3 regions of the Pontibacter russatus genome follow, and region 3 is predicted to be linked to each of the others. Evidence: riboswitches for the same ligand, from Rfam matches in the RefSeq annotation. Region 3 holds a riboswitch; each other region holds the start of a gene.

Region 1 (7,258 bases), 1.6 Mb from region 3:
GATGCCGCTGAGCACCAGAAACAAGGTAGTGCGTTTCTTATGTAAAGCAGATGTTGGGTGTGGCATAATTTTATGAGATGCAGCCGGATTTCCGGTAATCCGGGCGGGCTAAAATTAAGCATAAATCACCAAAAAGGTTTGATGATACGGCCCGTGGCAAATTGTATGCAGGCAAATGCTGGTGCTGCCCCCTCTGATCGCAACTGCAGCTATATATCGGATGGCAATTCAAGGATGCGGATTGTCTTAGGCAAAGCCTGCATCACCTTTCCTATCAGGCGCTCAAATTTCTCTTGTATTAGCCTGGCACAGGTACATTGTATATAGAATATGCGGGCAGCGCACCGGTACAGTTGCCTGTACACTTTCAGGCAGGCGTTCTGCGTCAGGGATCTATTCTCTTCTTTGGGCAGTTCCGCATCAGGGTTTCCAAAAGCTCTTATCTCAGCGCCCAGTTTGCCGCTGCTGAACCTGTTCTGGTTCCATGAGATCCGGTGCCATATATGGCTCTTTGAAGCATGTCGCCCCAGAAAATTACGGAAATCTGTAACGTCTCCTGAAAAACAGCATCTAACAAGAGAAAATTAACCAATCTAAATAAGGAGGATTGATATGGATGCTACAACTGAAAACCACGCACTTCACAGTGTGAGGGAAATTTTAAGGCTCACGTACGGGGTTGTGCCTGTTGTAGCGGGCTTAGACAAGTTCACGCACCTGCTCACCGACTGGGACAGGTACCTGGCGCCCGCCGTTGCCGACATGCTGCCCTTTGAGCCCCACACCTTTATGCTGATCGTGGGGGCGATCGAGATCATCGCCGGGATTATTGTGTTTGTGTGGCCGCGGATAGGAGGCTATATCGTGGCGGTGTGGCTGGCGGGCATTGCCGTCAACCTGCTCATCAGCGGACAATACCTGGATGTGGCAGTACGGGACCTGGTGATGGCCATCGGTGCATTTTCGCTGGCGAAGGTATCGGAGGCCGGCACGCCCTACCACAGCGTGGATATAAACCCGGCACACAGGCACACAGCTACGCTATAATACCGAAAATGCTCCCTTCCGTCGCCAGATCGGTGCGGGGGAACACCTCCCGCGCCTCAGCCAACAGGGGCGTCAGGTCTTTGTAGCGCACCGAGAAGTGGCCGATGAGCAGGTGGCGCACCCCGGCGGCGGCGGCGAGTTCGGCGGCCTGCCGGGCCGTGCTGTGGAAGGTATATGTGGCCCGCTCCCGGAGGTCGTCGGCGAAGGTAGCCTCGTGGTAGAGCAGGTCTACCTGGTGGAGGTAGGGGAGCAGCGCGGGCTTATAGCGGCTGTCGGAGCAGTAGGCGTAGCTGCGGCTGCGTTTCGGCTCCATGGTCACGTCCTTGTTATAAACCAGTATATGGCCGAGGTCGTCGGCAATGTCCTCGCCCCACTTCAGGCGCACGAGCTGTGGCGGCGTGAGGAAGGACGGCAGTTTCTCCTTGATGAGCGGGCGCGACTTCTGCTTCTCCCGGAAGAGGAAGCCACAGCAGGGCACGCGGTGCTCCATGGGCAGGGTGTGTACCGTCAGCTGTTTGTTCTCGAAAATCTTTTTGTGCGCGGTCGTCTCCAGCTCATGGAAAACTAGCGGGAAGCAGAGGTTGGTGCCGGCGTATTTGAACTGCAGGGTTAAAATCTCGGAAAGGCCGGGAGGGCCGAAGAGGTGCAGGGGCGTGTGGCGGCCCTGCAGATGCATGGTGGAGAGCAAGCCGGGCAGGCCGAAGTAGTGGTCGCCATGGAGGTGGCTGATATAAATATTGCAGATGCGCTGATGCTTTATCTTGTATTGCATCAGCTGCATCTGCGTTCCTTCACCGCAATCTATCAAATGGTACTGGTTGTCAATGGATAGAACCTGCGCGGTATGGTGTCTGTTTGCCGAGGGTGTGGCCGACGAACTGCCCAGTATCCTGAGTTCGAAATCCACAGCGGGCGGCTTCCTTAGTCTTCTTTGTTGGTCAGGTCCTGCTCAATCTCATGCAGAAACACGCGGTCAATGGCCTCTTCTACCGTTGGCAGGATATTCAGCACAGACTCCAGCTTTGATATTGTGATCAGCTTCATCACATGGTCCTGCAGGCCGGTCAGAATCAGCAGCCCGCTGGAGGAGTTGCACAGGCGGTTGGCGATCAGAATGGAGCTCAGGCCTGAAGAATCGGTGTATTTTACGTTGCTCAGGTCAAGAATCAGGTTGGTGATCCCTTCGGCATTCAACTTCACGAACTCAGACTTCAAATCCGGCGCAATGGAAGTGTCCAGCTTCTTCTCGTCAATCGTGATAATTGTATAGTTTTCCTTCTTATCAATCGTATACTTCATAGATCTACCAGTAAACATTTAGATGCGAATGTACCAAAAAGTACTTTAATATTCTCTATTTTCGGTGCTAAAATTATTGTTTCGAATGTGCTCCTCTATCCGGTTAAGCACGTTTTCGTAGCTGCTTTTCACAAACTTCCGGCCTGTGAAAACCTCATACAGCTCGATGTAGCGCTCTGAGATACCAGCCACGATGGCATCCGTCATTTCCGGCACCGTCTGGCCCTCCTGGCCCTGAAAGCCGTTCTCGATCAGCCACTGCCGCACAAACTCTTTCGACAGCTGCCTTTGCGGCTCCCCCTTCTCCTGCCGTTCCTCGTAGCCTTCGCTGTAGAAGTAACGGGAGGAGTCGGGGGTATGGATTTCGTCGATCAGGTAAATTTTACCGTCATGGCTGCCAAACTCGTATTTTGTATCAACCAGAATCAGTCCGTGCTGTGCTGCAAGTTCCGTGCCGCGGGCATATAACGCTCGCGTATATTGCTCTAAGATACTATATTCCTGCTCCGATACAAGTCCTTTGGCCATAATCTCATCCCGCGTAATATCCTCATCGTGTCCTTCACCGGCTTTGGTGGTGGGCGTCAGGATGGGCGCGGGCAGCTTGTCGTTCTCGCGCAGGCCCTCGGGCAGCGCCACGCCGCATATGCTTCGCCTGCCAGCCCTGTACTCGCGCCAGGCATGCCCTGCCAGGTAGCCCCTGATGACCATCTCCACTTTGTAGGGCTCACACCTGTAGCCAACCGTCACGTTCGGGTCCGGCGTCGAGAGCACCCAATTGGGCACAATATCGGAAGTGGCTCTCAGGTTCAGGCTGGCTATCTGGTTCAGCACCTGCCCCTTGTAAGGGATGGCGCGCGGCAGCACCACATCAAACGCCGAGATGCGGTCGGTTGCTACAATAGCCAGCTTGTCATCGAAAAAGTAGACGTCGCGAACTTTACCCCTGTAAAAGCCGGTTTGACCGGCAAACGAGAAATTGGTTTCTTTAATGGCCTCCATTTAGTCGGTGTCGTAGTAGACGGGCAAAGTTAACTATATTTTGGAGGCCTGGAAATATTTCAGAGTCTTGTTGCGGGGCAGGATGTGGCAAGGGGGATATGGGTTCCGTTTCATGTTGGATTATACTGTGGCCGGATGCATCAGGTTTTATACTATAGAAGCTATCATTAGTATTAATGCAAGTAGCTTGAGGTATGTGCCTATATATGTTGCAACACCTTTAATAGCCGCAGCTGAACCCCGGGGTTCAGCTGCGGCCCCGGCAACGAAAGCGGCAGAAGGCCCTACGACGAGAAAGAAAGTGCAGCAGATACAAAAAACGCTGTTTTTATTTGGATTTGCTTTTTTCGCGCTTTATCATTGTAACATCAAGTCAAGCATCCCTTCGGGAATTTGATTTATAAAGAAGAGTGGAGAGACAGGCTCTGGGAAACTCTAGCAACCTAACTACCGAAGTTAAGGTGCTAATTCCTGATTCCGGAACACCCGGAAGGATATAAATTGATACGAACATGAATAAGGGGACCAAGCCTACACAGCACAGTTTATTTTTTTCGCCAGCGGAAACACCGGCACGAAGCACTGGCTTTGCTTCTGCCGGTGCCGCCATGATACGCACGCCCCTGTGCGGCATGTGGTGTTGTTGCATCTGCTGACAAGCCGGGCAACTGCCGCCTCCCTCCGTCACCCGCTGGCTTTGGCCCGCCATCCATGAGCTTTGGCGAAAACCGCTTTCTAAACCAACATTCAAATCCATAAACTGAACAGCCATGTCAAAAACACTGCACTTCGAAACTTTACAAATACACGCCGGCCAGGAAGTTGACCCAACCACGCAGTCACGCGCCGTGCCGATTTACCAGACCACTTCTTACGCTTTCAAAAACGCGGAGCACGGGGCCAACCTGTTCGCCCTCAAAGAATTCGGCAATATCTATACCCGCATCATGAACCCCACAACGGATGTGTTTGAGAAGCGCATGGCGGCCCTGGAGGGGGGCGTGGCAGCAGTGGCGGTGGCTTCCGGCATGGCGGCCCAGTTCCTCGCGCTCACTAACATACTGGCGGCCGGGGATAATTTTATCACCAACAGCTACCTGTATGGCGGCACCTACAACCAGTTCAAGGTGTCCTTCAAGCGGCTGGGCATCGAGGCCCGCTTCGCCGCAACTGACAAGGCCGAGGACTATGAGAAGTTGATTGACGAAAACACCAAGGCCATCTATACCGAAACGATTGGCAACCCGCGCTTCAACGTTCCGGATTTTGAGGCGCTGGCGGCGCTGGCGAAGAAGCACGGCCTTCCGCTGGTGGTGGACAACACCTTTGGCGCGGGCGGCTACCTTTTCCGCCCGATTGAGCATGGCGCGAACGTGGTGGTGGAGGCCGCTACAAAATGGATTGGCGGCCACGGCACTAGCATCGGTGGCGTGATTGTGGATGGGGGCAACTTTAACTGGGGCAACGGCAAGTTTCCGCAGTTTTCGGAGCCTTCTGAGGGCTACCACGGCCTGAATTTCTGGGAGGTGTTCGGGGCAGACGGCCCCTTCGGCAACATTGCCTTTGCTATCCGCGCCCGTGTAGAGGGCCTACGCGATTTCGGCCCGGCGCTCAGTCCGTTCAATTCCTTCCTGCTGCTGCAGGGCCTGGAGACACTCTCGCTGCGCGTGGAAAGAACCGTAGAGAACGCCATGGAACTGGCCAGATGGCTGGAGCAGCACGAGCAGGTGGAGGCAGTGAACTACCCCGGCCTGGAGCGCAGCGAGTACCACCAACTGGCGAAGAAATACCTGAAGCGCGGTTTCGGCGGGGTGCTGTCTTTCACGCTGAAAGGAGAGAAGCAGCAGGCGGAGACTTTTGTGAACAGCCTCGAACTGGTGAGCCACCTGGCCAACGTAGGCGATGCGAAGACGCTGATCATTCACCCGGCCTCCACCACACACCAGCAACTTTCGGACGCCGAGCAACTGAACGCAGGGGTGGAGCCCACGCAACTGCGCGTATCTCTCGGCATTGAGCACATCGACGACATCAAGGCAGATTTTGAGCAGGCCTTTTCCAGGGTGCGTGAGTCGCAGCCAAAGGCGGCATTATAATTCAATTCGCAAGCATGCCATCACATCACGTTTTTCATTATAACGATACCTTCAGGCTGGAGACCGGCGCGGCGCTGCCTGGTTTCCAGCTTGCCTATACCACCTACGGCACCCTGAACGAGCAGCGCGACAACGTGGTGTGGGTGTGCCACGCCCTCACGGGCAGCTCCGACTTCACCGACTGGTGGTGCGACCTGTTTGGCGAAGGGAAGCTGTATGACCCGCGGGAGTGGTTTGTGGTATGCGCGAACGCACTGGGTGGCTGCTACGGCTCTACCGGCCCGCTCAGCCTGAACCCCCAGACGCAGCGACCCTACTACCATGCCTTTCCGCAGGTGACGAACCGGGACGTGGTGGCTGCCTTTGACTTGCTGCGGCTGGAGATGGGGCTGGCGCGGGTGCATACCCTGATTGGCGGTTCGCTGGGCGGGCAGCAGGCCCTGGAGTGGACGCTGCTGCAGCCGGGCGTGTTCGAGCGACTGGTGCATGTGGCCTCCAACGCACGCCACTCGCCCTGGGGAATCGCCTTCAACGAGAGCCAGCGCATGGCCATCCGGCAGGACCCCAGCTGGGCCACCGACACGGAGGCTGCAGGCAGGGAGGGGCTCAAAACGGCGCGGGCCATTGCCATGCTTTCTTACAGGCACTACGACACCTACGCCGCCACCCAGCAGGAAAAGGACGAAAGCGCCCTGGACAATTTCAGGGCTGCCAGTTACCAGGTGTACCAGGGCGAGAAGCTGGCGAATCGGTTTAATGCCTATACATATTTTCTACTCTCCAAAGCCATGGACTCGCACGACGTGGGCCGTGGGAGGGGAGGGCTGGAGAAGGCGCTCGCGCAGCTGAAGACCCGCTGCCTCTTTGTGGGGGTGGACACGGACATCCTCTTTCCGGTGGAGGAGCAGCGCTTCCTGCACGAACATGTGGGCGGCTCCTCTTTTTACCTCATCCGCTCCAACTACGGGCATGACGGCTTTCTGGTGGAGTTTCCGCAGCTAAAGGAGGCGGTGACGCAATTTTACCGGCAAGATGAAAAAGTAGCGGCAGTAGGTTATGCGCGGCAGGAGCACTAAAGGCATTGGTTATCTGGGCATTGCCTGATTTCATATATCAGCCACTCAGCCCATATATGATTAGAGCAGGCGAAGCTACATTTGCGCGTGAATAGCCTGATGGGCCATCAAATTTGGCATGAGCGAATGAGCGTCTTTTGCGGGATGGCGTAATTGGCACAAGCAGCAGTAGATTGAGCGCCTATGCCTGCTCTTCTATAGGTTGAGGAGGGGGTTAACGTCTCTCTTGCAGCAGTTAACAGAGATATATTGACCAGGTTCATACATGCCAGTTTATACCTTGATTATTTCCTGTTCTGCACAGCCTTTTAAAGAATAGGACAATTGCAATATCAAGAATCCATTTAGTTTGATATTTTGTAGCTGAAAAGCTTTTTTGACCGTACATATAAGCAGATTGATGGCGCTTATCTGTACGGACATGAAAAAAAATCTAACGCTCTACTTCACCTGCTTTCTGTTTCTTTTTGCATTCTCATCCTGCAGGCAGGATGGGCCTGCCCCCATACGCAATGTAAAGGCCGGGCCTAAGCTATTAAGAGCACAGGCAGGAAGCTCATTTACAAATTACGCTTACATTTCCAACCAAAAGCAAAAGAGCCTTGGCAGCGTGTACACGAAGCAGGTGCTGGTGGCCTTTGCAAGCGGCCTGTCAGCCGAGCAGGAGCAGGCTATACTGGCACAGTATGGCTTTGTGAAGGAGGCAGCAGCAGAACAGGTGGCCATGAGTTCCGGGCA
Region 2 (7,258 bases), 1.5 Mb from region 3:
GTTGGCGCGCGCCTCTTCGATGGTGGCAAAAGCGCGGTCTTTGGTACGGCTCAGGTGATCTTCGCGCAGCTTCTGGTACTCTGCTTTTATCTCGGCTATATAGGCATCGCGGTTGCTGCCCAGCAGGCTGCCCACCACCGTCACGCTGCGGGAGGCGTCGTGTACGTGTACCACCGGCCCGCTATACTGCGGCGCTATTTTCACGGCCGTGTGTACGCGGGAGGTTGTAGCGCCGCCAATCAGAAGCGGAATCTTCAGCCCGCGCCGCTCCATCTCCTGCGCCACATAGGTCATCTCATCCAGCGAGGGCGTAATCAGTCCGCTCAGGCCAATCATATCCACTTTCTGCGCCTCGGCCTCCGCCAGAATCTTGTCCAGCGGCACCATCACACCCAGGTCTATCACCTCATAATTGTTACAGGCCAGCACCACGCCCACAATGTTTTTGCCGATGTCGTGCACGTCGCCTTTCACGGTGGCCATCAGAATGGTGCCCGCCGTTGACTTGGACGTGTCGGAGGCCAGTTTCTCCTTCTCCATAAAGGGCAGCAGGTACGCCACCGACTTCTTCATCACGCGCGCGCTCTTCACCACCTGCGGCAGGAACATTTTGCCCGCACCGAACAAGTCTCCCACCACCGTCATACCGGCCATCAGCGGCCCTTCAATCACATCCAGCGTTTTTACGGCTCTCTGGCGGGCTTCCTCGGTGTCTTCCTCGATGTAATCTACAATACCCTTTACGAGCGCGTGCTTCAGGCGCTCTTCCACCGGGGCCTCGCGCCAGGCAGTATCAGCCTGCGCCGCCGCTTTTCCTTTGCCCTTGATGGTATCGGCATAGTTAACCAGCCGCTCCGTGGCATCCGGGTGGCGGTTAAAAATCACATCTTCAATCAGGTCGCGCAGGTCTTTGGGAATCTCGTCATATACGCCCATCATACCGGCGTTCACGATGCCCATATCCATCCCGGCCTGCACCGCATAGTACAGGAACACCGTGTGCATGGCTTCGCGCACCAGGTCGTTGCCCCGGAACGAGAACGACAGGTTGCTCACGCCACCGCTCACCAGGGCGTGCGGCAGGTTGGCCTTTATCCACTTCACTGCCTCCAGGTACTCTACCGCATAGTTGTTGTGCTCTTCTATACCAGTGGCAATGGCCAGTATATTCGGGTCGAAGATGATGTCCTGGGGCGGGAAACCCAGTTCCTCCGTTAAAATGCGGTAGGCGCGCCCGCATATCTCTATTCTGCGCTCGAGGGTGTCGGCCTGGCCTTCCTCGTCAAAGGCCATCACCACGGCGGCGGCACCGTACTGGCGCACTTTGCGGGCCTGTGCTTTAAAGTTCTCTTCGCCCTCTTTCAGGCTGATGGAGTTGACGATGGACTTGCCCTGCACACATTTCAGGCCCGCTTCCAGCACCGTCCACTTCGAGGAGTCGATCATGATGGGCAGCTTGGCGATGTCCGGCTCGGAGGCGATCAGGTGCAGGAAGTTGGTCATGGCCTCCTCGGAGTCCAACATGCCCTCGTCCATGTTCACGTCAATGATCTGGGCACCGCCCTCTACCTGCTGCCGTGCCACCGACAGGGCCTCTTCGAACTTGCTATCTACGATCAAGCGCGCGAATTTCTTGGAGCCGGTTACATTGGTGCGTTCCCCCACATTCACGAACAGCGTTTCTGGTGTGATGGTAAGTGGCTCCAGGCCGCTGAAGCGCGAATAAGCCGGCAGTTCCGGAACGACACGCGGTTTGTGCTGGGCAGAAAGCTCCGCGATGCGGCGGATATGATCGGGTGTGGTGCCGCAACAGCCACCCAGTATGTTCACCAAACCCTCCTGCAGGTATTCTTCCACCACAGCCCCCATTTCATCCGCAGACTCATCGTAGCCGCCAAAGGCGTTCGGCAAACCGGCATTTGGGTAGGCGCTGATGTGGACATCCGCGATGCGGGAAAGTTCCTGGATATGGGTTTTCAACTGACGCGCTCCCAAGGCACAGTTAAACCCGATGCTGATGATGGGCGCGTGGGAGATGGAATTCCAGAAGGCCTCCACCGTCTGGCCGGATAAGGTGCGGCCGCTGGCATCGGTAATCGTGCCGGATACCATGATGGGCAGTTCCTTGCCGCCGTACTGCACATATTGCTGCGCGGCATAAAGGGCGGCTTTGCAGTTCAGCGTGTCAAACACGGTTTCTATCAGCAGCACGTCGCAGCCGCCGTCTACCAAGCCCTTCACCTGCTCGTAATATGCCTCCACCAACTGGTCGAAGGTGATGGCGCGGTAACCGGGGTTGTTCACGTCCGGCGAGAGCGAGGCGGTGCGGTTGGTCGGGCCGATGGCGCCGGCCACGAAACGCGGTTTATCCGGGTTCTGCGCCGTGATTTCATCGGCCGCCTCGCGCGCCAGCCTCGCCGATTCGTAGTTCATCTCATATACCAGGTCCTCCAGGTGATAGTCGGCCATGGCGATGCGGGTGCCGCTGAAGGTGTTGGTTTCCACGATGTCGGCACCGGCCTCCAGGTACTCTTTGTGTATGGCCTTGATGATGTCGGGGCGGGTGATGGAAAGCAGGTCGTTGTTGCCTTTCAGGTCGCTGGGGTGGTCGGCAAAGCGCTCACCCCGGAAATCGGCCTCTGAAAGCTGGTAACGCTGAATCATGGTGCCCATCGCGCCGTCCAGCACGAGCACACGCTCCTTCAGTAATGTATGAATGGGATGGTTGGTCATGGTTGGTGTCGTCTTGCTTCTCATAAGTCTGCTGCGTTAGGCTTATCAAGAAGGACACCGGGGAGGAGTACATTCTTATCTTTTCCGGCACGCCGTGTCCGGAAGGGAATTAGCACCAAGCACTTACATGGTTGCTAAGACGTCGTAGGGCCCTGTCCCTCGGTCTTTCTTGATAAGAGGTTGCAAGTTAAGCATATATAGGCAGTATATAAAAATTTTGTTTCGCTAAATTATTCTGCGGGCTCCTTCAGCTATATATGAGTACGCTCCAGGCACTGCCCACCGCCTGGTTTGAATGCCCGCTTCGTGATAAAACTGCCCGTTTCGGGCGATGGTCTACAGAATGCGCCTGTTTATATAGTTTGCCCGCATGTTTCTAACGGAAAGGGTAACTTACTTACCGAGGCTCCGGAATTCCAACACTTAAATTTTAAGCTCAACCCAGCTTACAGGGCCGCTACCAAACCCGAACGCGATGCACTTTAAGACGATTTTCCTGAACGGCACCAGCGTGTTCCTGGGCCTTATCTTTTTCACCTCGGGCATGGCCAAGCTGTATTTCGAGCACAAATTTCCGGGGCTCATCGGGCCGGTGTGGCTGGAGGACAGGCTGGCGCAATATGGCCTGGGCCTCTTCGCCCGCTTCATCGCCTACTCGCAAATCACGGTTGGCTTTCTTCTGCTGACGCTGCGCTACCGCACCCTGGGAGCAATTGCCCTGCTGCCTATGGTCCTCAACATCCTGCTCATCACCATATCCCAAAACTGGCGGGGCACCCCGTACGTGCTCGCGTTCTTCCTGCTGCTGAACCTGGTGCTGCTCGCGGCGGAGGCACCCAAGCTGCTGCACCTGGCAGGCTTCAAAACAGCTTATATACCACCGGTTCCGGCAAGCTCGCCAGCTGTCTTCGGCCTGCTGTGGCTGGCAGGCTATTGCATTGTGCTCATCAGCATTCCCGTATCCTTTTACAGCCTGCCCAGCGGCTATATGCTCTCGGCGGCTGGCGTAGCGACCGGGCTCGTCTCCTACTTTAAAGGCGGCAGAGCTGGCAAGGCTGCCACAGCACGCAAAAGCAAACCCGTGGAATTTACTGCCCTCTGACACAAAAAAGAAAGGGTTGCCATATATGGCAACCCTTTCCCGCTAACGCTACTGCCGAGGCAGTTTGCTGCTGTACCTACGCTTCCGCCTCTACTTTGGGGAGCACAGAAACGTAAGAACGGTTTTTCTTACCCTTCTTGAACTGCACCACGCCGTCAGTCAGCGCGAACAGGGTGTGGTCTTTACCGATACCCACGTTAACGCTTGGGTGATGGGCAGTACCTCTTTGTCTTACAATAATGTTCCCGGCGATGATATTCTGTCCGCCGTAAATTTTAACACCAAGTCGTTTGGAATGCGACTCGCGGCCGTTATTAGAACTACCTGCTCCTTTTTTGTGTGCCATGTTTCTTTAACTTTAACCCAGGTCAGCGAAGCGGGCCCGGAAAGATTTCACGATAAATTTCTTCTTACTGCTTATCCAATGCTCTCGATCAGGACTTTAGTGAAGTGCTGGCGGTGGCCGTTCTTCTTCTTATATCCCTTTCTTCTCTTCTTTTTGAAAACGATCACTTTGTCGCCTTTCACGTTGCCAAGGATTTTACCAACCACTTTAACACCGCTCACGAAAGGAGCGCCCAACGTAACAGTTCCGTTATCATCAGTAAGAAGAACATTGGCGAACTCAACGGCGTCACCATCATTGCCGGAAAGCTTGTTAGCGTAGATGAACTTGCCGCTCTCTACTTTGGTCTGTTGACCTGCGATTTCTACAATTGCGTACATCAGCTTCAATGTATATTTAAAAAGATTTAGAGCGCAAAGGTACGGTTCATATTTTATATATACAATGGCTTGTGCCACAATTTGTTTGCCTCTTGCACCCGCCCCGCACACATTTTTGTGGATAACCTTGTTCACATCTGCGCCAGCACTTGGACAGCCTGTCTAAAACAACTCCAACCTCCTGCGCAGCAAACAATTACACCGCCAGTCGGCTGCCAAACTTATCCACAAATTGCACTAAAACCCGCATAACCTGTGCGCAGCAACGGCATCCTGCCGCATCCGCCACCTGCCTGGCTCCGTACATGCACACCAAACCTGCCGCAGCAAGGCCGCTGCGTTTGCATAGGCGCCTGAGCGCGCGCTATATACATACATTTCAATATTTTAGCAAGTTTATATATGGCTTTCAGGTGTCAGCCGCAGTGTGGATAACCCTGTGCATTACCCCCTAAAATAGCCTTCCCCCGCATCTGGGAGGGTGTGCATAAATTGAACAACTTTCAACCGGACTTTCAAGTTCAATTCTATATATTTGAACTCCTGATACAGCAGCCTCCGCTTGACAAGCGCTAAACATATCCGGCTGCCGGGAGTTTCGAGAACGAACGTTCTTCATCAAACCTTTTAAGTTATTACGATATGCATGATATGGAGCCGATACTGAAAGAGAACCCCAACCGCTTCGTCCTGTTCCCGATTCAGAATGACGCGGTGTGGCAGATGTACAAGAAGGCCGAAGCCAGCTTCTGGACAGCCGAAGAGATCGACCTGGGCCAGGACCTGAAAGACTGGGAGAGCCTGAACGACGGCGAGCGCCACTTCATCAGCCACGTGCTGGCGTTCTTCGCGGCTTCCGACGGCATCGTGAACGAGAACCTGGCCATCAACTTTATGCAGGAGGTGCAGATGCCGGAGGCCCGTTGCTTCTACGGCTTCCAGATCATGATGGAGAACATCCACGCCGAAACTTACTCGCTCCTGATAGACACCTATATAAAGAAGCAGGCAGAGAAAGACTACCTCTTCAATGCCCTGGAGACAGTGCCCGCCGTGAAGAAAAAGGGGGAGTGGGCGCTAAGGTGGATCAACAGCGAGAATTTCACGGAGCGCCTGATCGCGTTTGCCGCGGTGGAGGGCATCTTCTTCTCGGGCTCCTTCTGCTCTATTTTCTGGATGAAGAAGCGCGGCCTGATGCCGGGCCTGACCTTCTCCAACGAGCTGATCAGCCGCGACGAGGGCCTGCACTGCGACTTTGCCTGCCTGCTGTACTCGATGCTGGTGAACAAGCTGCCGGAGGAGCGGGTGCAGGAGATCATCCGCGACGCCGTAACCATTGAGCAGGAGTTTGTGACAGACGCCCTGCCGGTGGACCTGATCGGGATGAACGCCAAGCTGATGAGCCAGTATATCGAGTTTGTGGCCGACCGCCTGCTGGTGGAGTTGGGCTGCAAAAAGATATATAACTCCGCCAACCCGTTCGACTTTATGGAGATGATTTCGCTGCAGGGCAAGACAAACTTCTTTGAGAAGCGCGTGGGCGAGTACCAGAAAGCAGGCGTTGGCGGCGACAAAGACAAAAAAGTGTTCTCCCTCGACGAGGACTTTTAATTGTTAAATTGCTGAATGGTTAAATGGTTGAAAAGCCGAAGTATAAACTTCCTTAAAAGGAGAGTCTATCGGCAGGAGTATGAATTCGGATTACGCTGAAGCTGCTTTACACCGCCTCCCCGACCAGTTAACCATTCAGCAATTTAACCCATCAGCAATCAGCAACCCCTTCCTGCTGCCCCGACAGCACGATCCTATATACCTGTACCTATTTAATAACCCGGGCCTTTAGAACCCGCAAATTTTATAAGCCTATGTTAGTAGTTAAACGAGACGGCAGACGCGAATCCGTAAAGTTCGATAAGATTACGGCGCGCATCGAGAAGTTGTGCTATGGCCTGCACATGGATTATGTGTCGCCGATTGAGGTGGCCAAAAAGGTGATTGACGGCATATATGATGGCGTGACCACCGTGGAGCTGGACAACCTGGCTGCCGAGACGGCGGCCTCCCTCACCACCAAGCACCCCGACTATGCGGTGCTGGCGGCCCGCATCGCCATATCCAACCTGCACAAGGTGACGAGCAAGTCGTTCTCCAACACCATGAAGCGCCTCTACACATACGAGGACCCGAAGACAGGAGAGAACGCCTCGCTCATTGCCCGCGATGTATATGAGATTGTGCGCAAGCACGCCGCCCTGCTGGACTCCACCATCATCTACGACCGCGACTACAACTACGACTACTTCGGATACAAGACACTGGAGCGCTCTTACCTGCTTCGCCTGGACGGCAAGATCGTGGAGCGCCCGCAGCATATGTTGATGCGTGTAGCCGTGGGTATCCACAAGGAGGACATCGAATCTGCCATTGAAACTTACAACCTGATGTCTGAGAAGTGGTTCACCCACGCCACGCCAACATTGTTCAACGCTGGCACGCCAAAGCCGCAGCTGTCGTCGTGCTTCCTGCTCACGATGAAGAACGACAGCATACCGGGCATATATGACACGCTGAAGAACTGCGCGCAGATATCGCAGAGCGCCGGGGGCATTGGCCTGAGCATCCACAACGTGCGCGCCACGGGCTCCTATATAAAGGGAACCAACGGCACCAGCAACGGCATCATCCCAATGCTGAAGG
Region 3 (7,258 bases):
GTTTTATTTTTGACAGTGCCGAGCAGGCCCGCGCCGTGTTCGCCGACGAAGAGGCGGGCAACATCTACTCCCGCTTCTCCAACCCGAACGTGGACGAGCTGGTGCAGAAAATGTGCTACCTGGAGAAGGCGGAAGACGGCTTTGCCTTTGCCACGGGCATGTCGGCGGTGTTTACCAGCATGGCCGCGCTGCTGAGCGCCGGAGACCACGTGCTGGCCGGTCGCGCCGTGTTCGGCTCTACGCACCAACTGCTCACCTCCATTCTGCCGCGCTGGGGCATTACGCACTCCTATGCCGACGCCGACAAGCCGGAGGAATGGGAGCGCCTGATTACGCCGCAAACCAAGATGATTCTGGTGGAGACGCCATCGAACCCCGGGCTGGAGCTGATTGACCTGGAATGGCTGGGTGAGCTCAAGCGGAAGCACAACCTGCTTTTGGTGGTGGATAACTGCTTTGCCACGCCCATTTTGCAAACGCCCATAGACTTTGGCGCGGACCTGGTGGTGCATTCGGCCACCAAGTACATCGATGGGCAGGGCCGGGTGCTGGGCGGCATGATAGTGGGGCGGCAGGATCTGATCAAGGAAATCCGCTTTTTCTCGCGCCATACCGGCCCGGCCCTGTCGCCGTTCAATGCCTGGGTGCTGTCCAAGAGCCTTGAGACGCTCTCGCTGCGTATCGACAAGCACTGCGAAAATGCAATGAAACTGGCGGAGACACTGGAAGGGAACCCGGCGCTGGAAGTGGTGAATTACCCGTTCCTGCCGTCGTTCGCGCAGTACGAGCTGGCTAAAAAACAGATGAAGCAGGGCGGCGGCATTCTGACCTTCGTGGTGAAGGGAGGCTATGAGGCAGCCAAGCGTTTTATGGACAACCTGCAGATGGCCACCATCACCTCCAACCTGGGCGACACCCGCACCATTGCCACGCACCCGGCCTCTACCACGCACTCCAAACTATCCCCCGAAGAGAAAGCCGCCACCGGTATTTCAGATGGTTTGATCCGGGTGTCTGTCGGACTGGAGAGCATCCAGGACATCATTGGGGACATCGAGCAGGCGCTGGCGAAGGTTTGATAGGTGGTTGTTAGTTGCTGATTGTCGGTTGTTGTTTGGTTTTCAGCAATGAAACAAATAAAAAGCATCAGTGGGCATTCTTCGCAATTGCCGTCTTTTTGCTGGTGCGAGCTTGCAGTTCGTACCTTATATATAGACGGGGGTACGAGCTGCAAGCTCGCACCCCCATCAAATTTATTCAATACCAGCTAAACAAGAGTGAGGCAGTAAAGGCGCATTTGCGCTGATACTCTGCCGATCAAAAGAAAGAAACCATATATGGAAGTTAACTTAGCACGCGTAGACCAGGATTTTCATTTCGCCGGAGTGGGTACTTCCGGAGTGGAGGTGCATATAGACGGCTCTCCTGAGATTGGCGGCCACAACGCAGGCGCCCGCCCGATGGAGCTGCTGCTGATGGGACTCGGCGGTTGCAGCGCCATCGACATCATCCAGATACTCAAGAAGCAGCGCCAGCAAATCGATTCGTTCCGCATTAAAGTAACGGCAGTGCGGGAGGCCGGGGCGGTGCCCTCCCTGTTCAAAGAGATTCATGTGCATTTTACGCTGAGAGGCCCGCTGGAAGAAGAGCGGGTAGGAAAAGCAGTCAGCCTCTCGATGGACAAGTACTGCTCAGTAGCCGCCATTCTATATAAAACCGCCACCATCACGCACAGCTTTGAAGTGGTGGCAGGCTGAGGAGCCAGCTATATATAAATCTATTCAGGCATATATAAAAGAGGCCGCTGCAGGATTACCCGCAGCGGCCTCTTTTATATATGGTTGGTCTAAGACCTCTCAGTGTCTATGCTTTAAATCATGTAATTGAGCTCACTCTCATGCGACACCGTAGCTACCATGCCAGCCCCCACCGTGGTGTAGGAAGTTTCATCTACCAGGATAAAGCCGCCGTTGGAGCGGTTCTTCAGGTACGGGTCCACCAGCAGGGGTGTGGCGGTGCGCACCTGCACACGGCAAACGTCATTTAACTGCACCTGGTCCACGTCCTCGATGCGGTCAAGGGTGTTTACATCCACCTTGTACTGTATCTGCCGGATAACGGCGCGCGTTTCGGTGGCGTTGTGGCGAAGCAGCAGCTTAGCGCCCGGCTTCAGCGCCTTTGCGTCCATCCAGCAAACCAGCGCCTCAAACTCCTTCGTCACGTCCAGTTCCTCTTCCTGCTTCACAATCACGTCGCCGCGGCTGATGTCCACGTCATCCTCCAGTTGCAGCACCACCGACTGCGGCGCAAATGCTTCCTCTAACACCTTGCCGCCCAGTTCCACCGACTTGACAGTAGATGTCTGGCCCGATGGCAGCACGATCACCTTATCGCCTTTGCGGTAGATGCCGCTGATTACCTTGCCGGCATAGCCCCGGTAGTCGTGGTGCTCGTGTGTGTGCGGGCGTATCACGTACTGCACCGGGAAACGGGAATCGTCCAGGTTAAAGTCCTGCGACACAGGCACCTGCTCCAGATGCTCCAACAGGCTCGGGCCGTTGTACCACGGCATGGCCGCGGATCGGTCCACGATGTTGTCGCCTTTCAGGGCGCTCACCGGAATAAACGTGATGTCTTTGGATGTCAGCTTCTTGGAGAACTTCCGGTAGTCCTCTACAATCTGGTTATATACGTTTTCATCAAAACCAACCAGGTCCATTTTGTTGATGCAGATAACCAGGTGCGGAATGCCCAGCAAAGAAGAGATGATGGAGTGGCGGCGCGTCTGCTCCTGCACGCCATGGCGCGCGTCTACCAGTATAATGGCCAGGTTGGAGTTAGAGGCACCCGTCACCATGTTGCGGGTATACTGGATATGGCCCGGCGCATCGGCGATGATAAACTTGCGGCGCGGCGTGTTGAAATACTTGTAGGCCACGTCGATAGTGATGCCCTGCTCACGCTCCGCCTTCAGGCCGTCCGTCAGCAGCGACAGGTCTACCTCGCCGTCCTCGTTTACCCTGCCGGAGCTTTCAATTGCCTCCAGTTGGTCTATGTATATCTGCTTGGTGTCGTACAGCAAGCGGCCGATGAGGGTGCTTTTTCCGTCGTCCACGCTGCCTGCGGTAATAAATCGTAATATATCCATCTTAAAAGTATCCTCCTTTTTTTCGGTCCTCCATGGCGGTTTCCGACAGTTTGTCGTCAATGCGGGTAGCGCCGCGCTCGCTTATTTTTGATTCTATGATTTCAGCGATCACCGAGTCGATGTCGAAGGCGATGGACTCCACGGCGGCAGTACAGGTCATATCCCCTACAGTGCGGAAACGCACCTGGCGCTTCACCACCTCGTCTTCCGGCTCGCGGTAAATAAAGTCCGACCAGGCCATCAGCTTGCCGTCGCGGATCAGGCAATCGCGCTCATGCGTGAAGTAGATGTTGGGCAGGGTGATTTCCTCACGCTTGATGTAGTTCCACACGTCCAACTCCGTCCAGTTGCTGATCGGGAAGGCGCGCACGTTCTCACCCAGGCTGATACGGCCGTTGTAGATGTTCCAGAGCTCGGGGCGCTGGCGCTTCGGGTCCCACTGGCCGAACTCGTCGCGTACCGAGAAGATGCGCTCCTTGGCGCGGGCCTTCTCCTCGTCGCGGCGGGCCCCGCCGATACAGGCGTCAAACCCGAATTCCTCGATGGTCTCCAGCAGGGTATAGGTCTGCAGGCCGTTGCGGCTGGCATAGCGGCCCACCGGCTCCGTGAGGTTCTGCTTTTTGATGGTGTCCTCTACGTGGCGCACAATCAGTTTCTCGCCCAGCCTCTCCGCCAGCTCGTCGCGGTACCGGATGGCCTCCGGGAAGTTGTGGCCCGTGTCGATGTGTACCAGCGGGAACGGGAACTTGCCCGGCCGGAAAGCCTTCTCGGCCAGACGCACCAGCGTGATGGAGTCTTTGCCGCCTGAAAACAGGAGAGCCGGTTTCTGGAACTGGCCCGCTACCTCGCGCATGATATGGATGGCTTCCGCCTCCAGCTGGTCGAGGTAATCTAAATATCTCTTCGTCATATTTTAATTGTTCAATTGCTGTATTGTTAAATTGTTGAAAATTCAGGTATATGCTTCCAACCATTTAACAATCAAACCATTTAGCCTTTTAATTAACGTGCGTGCAGCCCGCACTCTTTCTTGGAGTCGCTCTCCCACCACCAGCGTCCTGCCCGGAAGTCCTCACCCTCGGCGATGGCGCGGGTGCAGGGGGCGCAGCCGATGCTCACAAAGCCTTTGTCGTGCAGCGGGTTGTAGGGGATATGGAGCTGGCGCACGGCCTCACGCACGGCGTCGAAAGACCAGGTCAGGAGCGGGTTGTACTTGATCATCTGGAAACCCGGGTCCCACTCCAGCAGCTGCAGGTCGTGGCGGGCGTCGGACTGCTCGGCCCTGATGCCGGTAATCCAGAGTTGCACACCCTGCAGCGCGCGCTTCAGCGGCTCCACCTTCCGGATATAGCAGCACTGCTTGCGGTTCTCCACCGAAGCGTAAAAGCTGAGCGTGCCTTTCTCTGTCACCATCTGCTCCACGGCCTCGTGCTGCGGGAAAAAGACCTCTATCTTTTTGCCGTAGTGCTCGTTGGTTTTGTGCAGCAGGTTGTAGGTTTCGTTGAAGAGGCGGCCGGTGTCCAGTGAGAAAACGCGGATCGGCAGGTTGTTCTCGAATATATAATGCGTGATGAGCTGATCCTCGATGCCGAGGCTGGAGGAGAAAGCGATCTGCCCCGGAAACTGGGCGGCCAGTATGGCGAGGCTCTCTTCTATGCTTTTGCCCTCCAGCAGGCCGAGCAGGGCCGGCATCTTGGTTTCTAAAGCTGATATCTGACTCATGTTGAAATATTAAATCTTAGTGGGTGTTCGTATATATGCCTTGCCTATATCCCTGTGGTATAACCAGTTCCGTTGCTCGCCCGTGCAAATTAAGCCAAAGGGCGGCGTTGCCTGATGAATAACCGAAACAGCATGGGAAAAAGGAACACCTTGCGGCGCAAAAGTACTGAGGGGTTGCATCTGAGGCAACAGATCCGGCAAGTTAGCAGCACTGCATACAGCAGCAACAACAGTAAAAAGCAGGGGTGTTGCGGAAATATGCCGAGGCAGGAAGGGTGGCAGCAAGGTGGCTACCGGAAACAAAAGGCGATGTGTAAGCTGTAGTTTGCATTATATCTTAAATTTATATGCTCCCGCCCCGCGGGATAGGACTTGGCACCTTCCCAAACGGGTGGTTGCCAGAGGGTCTTGGAGCCTATTCTCTCGCCTCTTCTATATAAATTTTACTGACGCTCAGGTCAATTATTAGTCAATTCGTAATTGAAGTACAAATTTAAGGCTTTTTTTGTTCAACTGCCTACTATGTAAGCGAAAATAAATTAACCGGGGCAGCAAAACCGAAGGCGCCGCCCCGGCTTTGGCAGCCGTCAGGCGGACAGCCGGGCCACGTACTTCACCAGCGAACGCTTGGCGATGGGCAGCAGCGAGTGCTCCAGGGGCACCGGTATCCGAGACACCACGGCAAAGGTGGCGGGGTTTGGCAGCGCCTGCCGTTCGCGCAGCAGCTGCCCCTTCAGGTTTTCGTGCGTCTGGGCCAGCCCGCGGCGCACTGTCTGCAGCAGCTGTGTGTTTATGCCCCTGTACTTTTCGTACGCGTTCTCAAAAACGGTCATGCGGTATATATAAACATGCGTTTCCTTGCCCGGGAAAGCATCCAGGAACAGATAGCCTTCGTCGTGGTACATGGGCGTGATGCCGACGGGGCTGATTTCGAGGTGGCGCTCCACAAAATCATACAGTTCCTGCCCAGACGCCACCGTCTGGTTGAAGCGCGGCGCGGCGTACGCGATAATCTCCTCGATCTGCTGCATCGTTTCGTCGTCTTCCACAATCTTCTGGTACACCAGCTCCAGCTTTTCGAAATCGGCGCGGCTGATGCGCTTGGGGAACGTCTCGTAGACCAGTTGCTTGTGCTCCTTCACCTGCAGCAGGTGGCGGTAGTGCATGATCAGGTCCGACAAGACGGGGTAGAGGCGGCGCTGGCCGAACTCGGTTTTGGCGGCTTTGAGGTAGGCCAGCAGCATGTACTTTTTGTACTCAAAATCGATGAGCCCCTCTGTAAGCCAGTTGATAGGTAGGGTTTTCATAAGCCTCCAACTTAATAGATTTTTTCTAAGAAACTGTTTCAGAACCTAAATGGGGTGAATAAATAAAGTTCTCACTTTGGTTAGGAAAGTTGAACGACCAACTATTCAAAACCTAGGTGATCACCAACTAAAAGAAAGAAAAAGGGGGCAGATATCCAAGCGACATGAGTAAGAAGGGCTGGGAGAGATTCAAACAGGCCCTCCCAGTTGTAAAAACCCCCAGCAAGCGGGGCGGCCGGCCCCCCTGCGGATTTAACAGAAGCATTGAACGCTATATTCTATATGGTGAAAACGGCTGCAGCTGGCGCAGCTTGCCGCATGACTTTCCCCGCTGGCAAACGGTCTATGGCTACTTCAGCCAGTGGAGCAAGGACGGCAGTTGGGAGGCGATCAATGCTTTTCTGGGCGAGAAGGCGCGCGTCAAATCAGGCTGCACAGCATAGGCTGGTGCTGGCAGGTGGTGCTGCGCACAGACGGTGCGAAAGGCTTCAAAGTGCTGCCGCGAAGGTGGGTGGTGGAGAGAACCCTCGCCTGGATGCTACATGCCAGGTGCCTGGTAAGGACTATGAGAAAAACAGAGTGAACTACCAAAGCATGAGCTATATTGCCATGATTACAATACTTATTAAAAGGCTTTAGTAGGTTTTACAACAGCCTCTCAGATACACCTGTTGTATGTGAACGTTTTAAAATAGGTTTACTTACAGGCTGACTCTGAAGCCGGATACTTGAGCGCCAGACATCACAAAAAAGAAGAAGCGGGCTGTAAGGCCCGCTTCTTCTTTTAAAAGTAAAAACAATTAACAATCAGCAACCAGCAATCCAACTTACTGGTTCTGCTCCAGCAGGTTCAGGAGGAATGCGTATTGCAGGGCTGTCTCTTTGTAGCGCTCGAAGCGGCCGGAGGCGCCGCCGTGCCCGGCCTCCATGTTGGTGTGCAGCAGCAGCATGTTGTCGTCCGTCTTCATCTCGCGGAGCTTGGCCACCCATTTGGCGGGTTCCCAGTACTGCACCTGCGAATCGTGGAGGCCGGTGGTGACGAGCATGTTCGGATAAGCCTTGGCTTCCACGTTGTCATAGG

The links. Region 3 has a riboswitch for S-adenosylmethionine ahead of GSQ62_RS04835 (phosphoadenylyl-sulfate reductase). Riboswitches for the same ligand answer to the same signal wherever they lie in the genome.
Region 1: it holds a riboswitch for S-adenosylmethionine, as region 3 does, so the genes downstream of both, GSQ62_RS18820 (O-acetylhomoserine aminocarboxypropyltransferase/cysteine synthase family protein) here and GSQ62_RS04835 (phosphoadenylyl-sulfate reductase) in region 3, are expected to answer to the same signal.
Region 2: it holds a riboswitch for S-adenosylmethionine, as region 3 does, so the genes downstream of both, metH (methionine synthase) here and GSQ62_RS04835 (phosphoadenylyl-sulfate reductase) in region 3, are expected to answer to the same signal.

What each region holds. Positions count from the first base shown of each region.
Region 1 is NZ_CP047984.1:4,535,031-4,542,288, forward strand. It holds gene GSQ62_RS18795 (queuosine precursor transporter) at 1-66, opposite strand, end outside; gene GSQ62_RS18800 (hypothetical protein) at 649-1,047, shown strand; gene GSQ62_RS18805 (ribonuclease Z) at 1,037-1,954, opposite strand; gene GSQ62_RS18810 (STAS domain-containing protein) at 1,969-2,346, opposite strand; gene GSQ62_RS18815 (phosphoribosylaminoimidazolesuccinocarboxamide synthase) at 2,392-3,348, opposite strand; SAM riboswitch class I at 3,744-3,851, shown strand; gene GSQ62_RS18820 (O-acetylhomoserine aminocarboxypropyltransferase/cysteine synthase family protein) at 4,119-5,444, shown strand; gene metX (homoserine O-acetyltransferase MetX) at 5,459-6,520, shown strand; gene GSQ62_RS18830 (hypothetical protein) at 6,942-7,258, shown strand, end outside.
Region 2 is NZ_CP047984.1:2,703,357-2,710,614, forward strand. It holds gene metH (methionine synthase) at 1-2,757, opposite strand, end outside; SAM riboswitch class I at 2,806-2,912, opposite strand; gene GSQ62_RS10860 (hypothetical protein) at 3,209-3,835, shown strand; gene rpmA (50S ribosomal protein L27) at 3,912-4,181, opposite strand; gene rplU (50S ribosomal protein L21) at 4,253-4,561, opposite strand; gene GSQ62_RS10875 (ribonucleoside-diphosphate reductase small subunit) at 5,204-6,172, shown strand; gene GSQ62_RS10880 (ribonucleoside-diphosphate reductase subunit alpha) at 6,427-7,258, shown strand, end outside.
Region 3 is NZ_CP047984.1:1,165,599-1,172,856, reverse strand. It holds gene GSQ62_RS04855 (trans-sulfuration enzyme family protein) at 1-1,079, shown strand, start outside; gene GSQ62_RS04850 (OsmC family protein) at 1,338-1,757, shown strand; gene GSQ62_RS04845 (sulfate adenylyltransferase subunit 1) at 1,871-3,148, opposite strand; gene cysD (sulfate adenylyltransferase subunit CysD) at 3,150-4,058, opposite strand; gene GSQ62_RS04835 (phosphoadenylyl-sulfate reductase) at 4,151-4,870, opposite strand; SAM riboswitch class I at 5,211-5,313, opposite strand; gene GSQ62_RS04830 (hypothetical protein) at 5,458-6,177, opposite strand; gene GSQ62_RS04825 (transposase) at 6,342-6,620, shown strand; gene GSQ62_RS04815 (S9 family peptidase) at 7,005-7,258, opposite strand, start outside.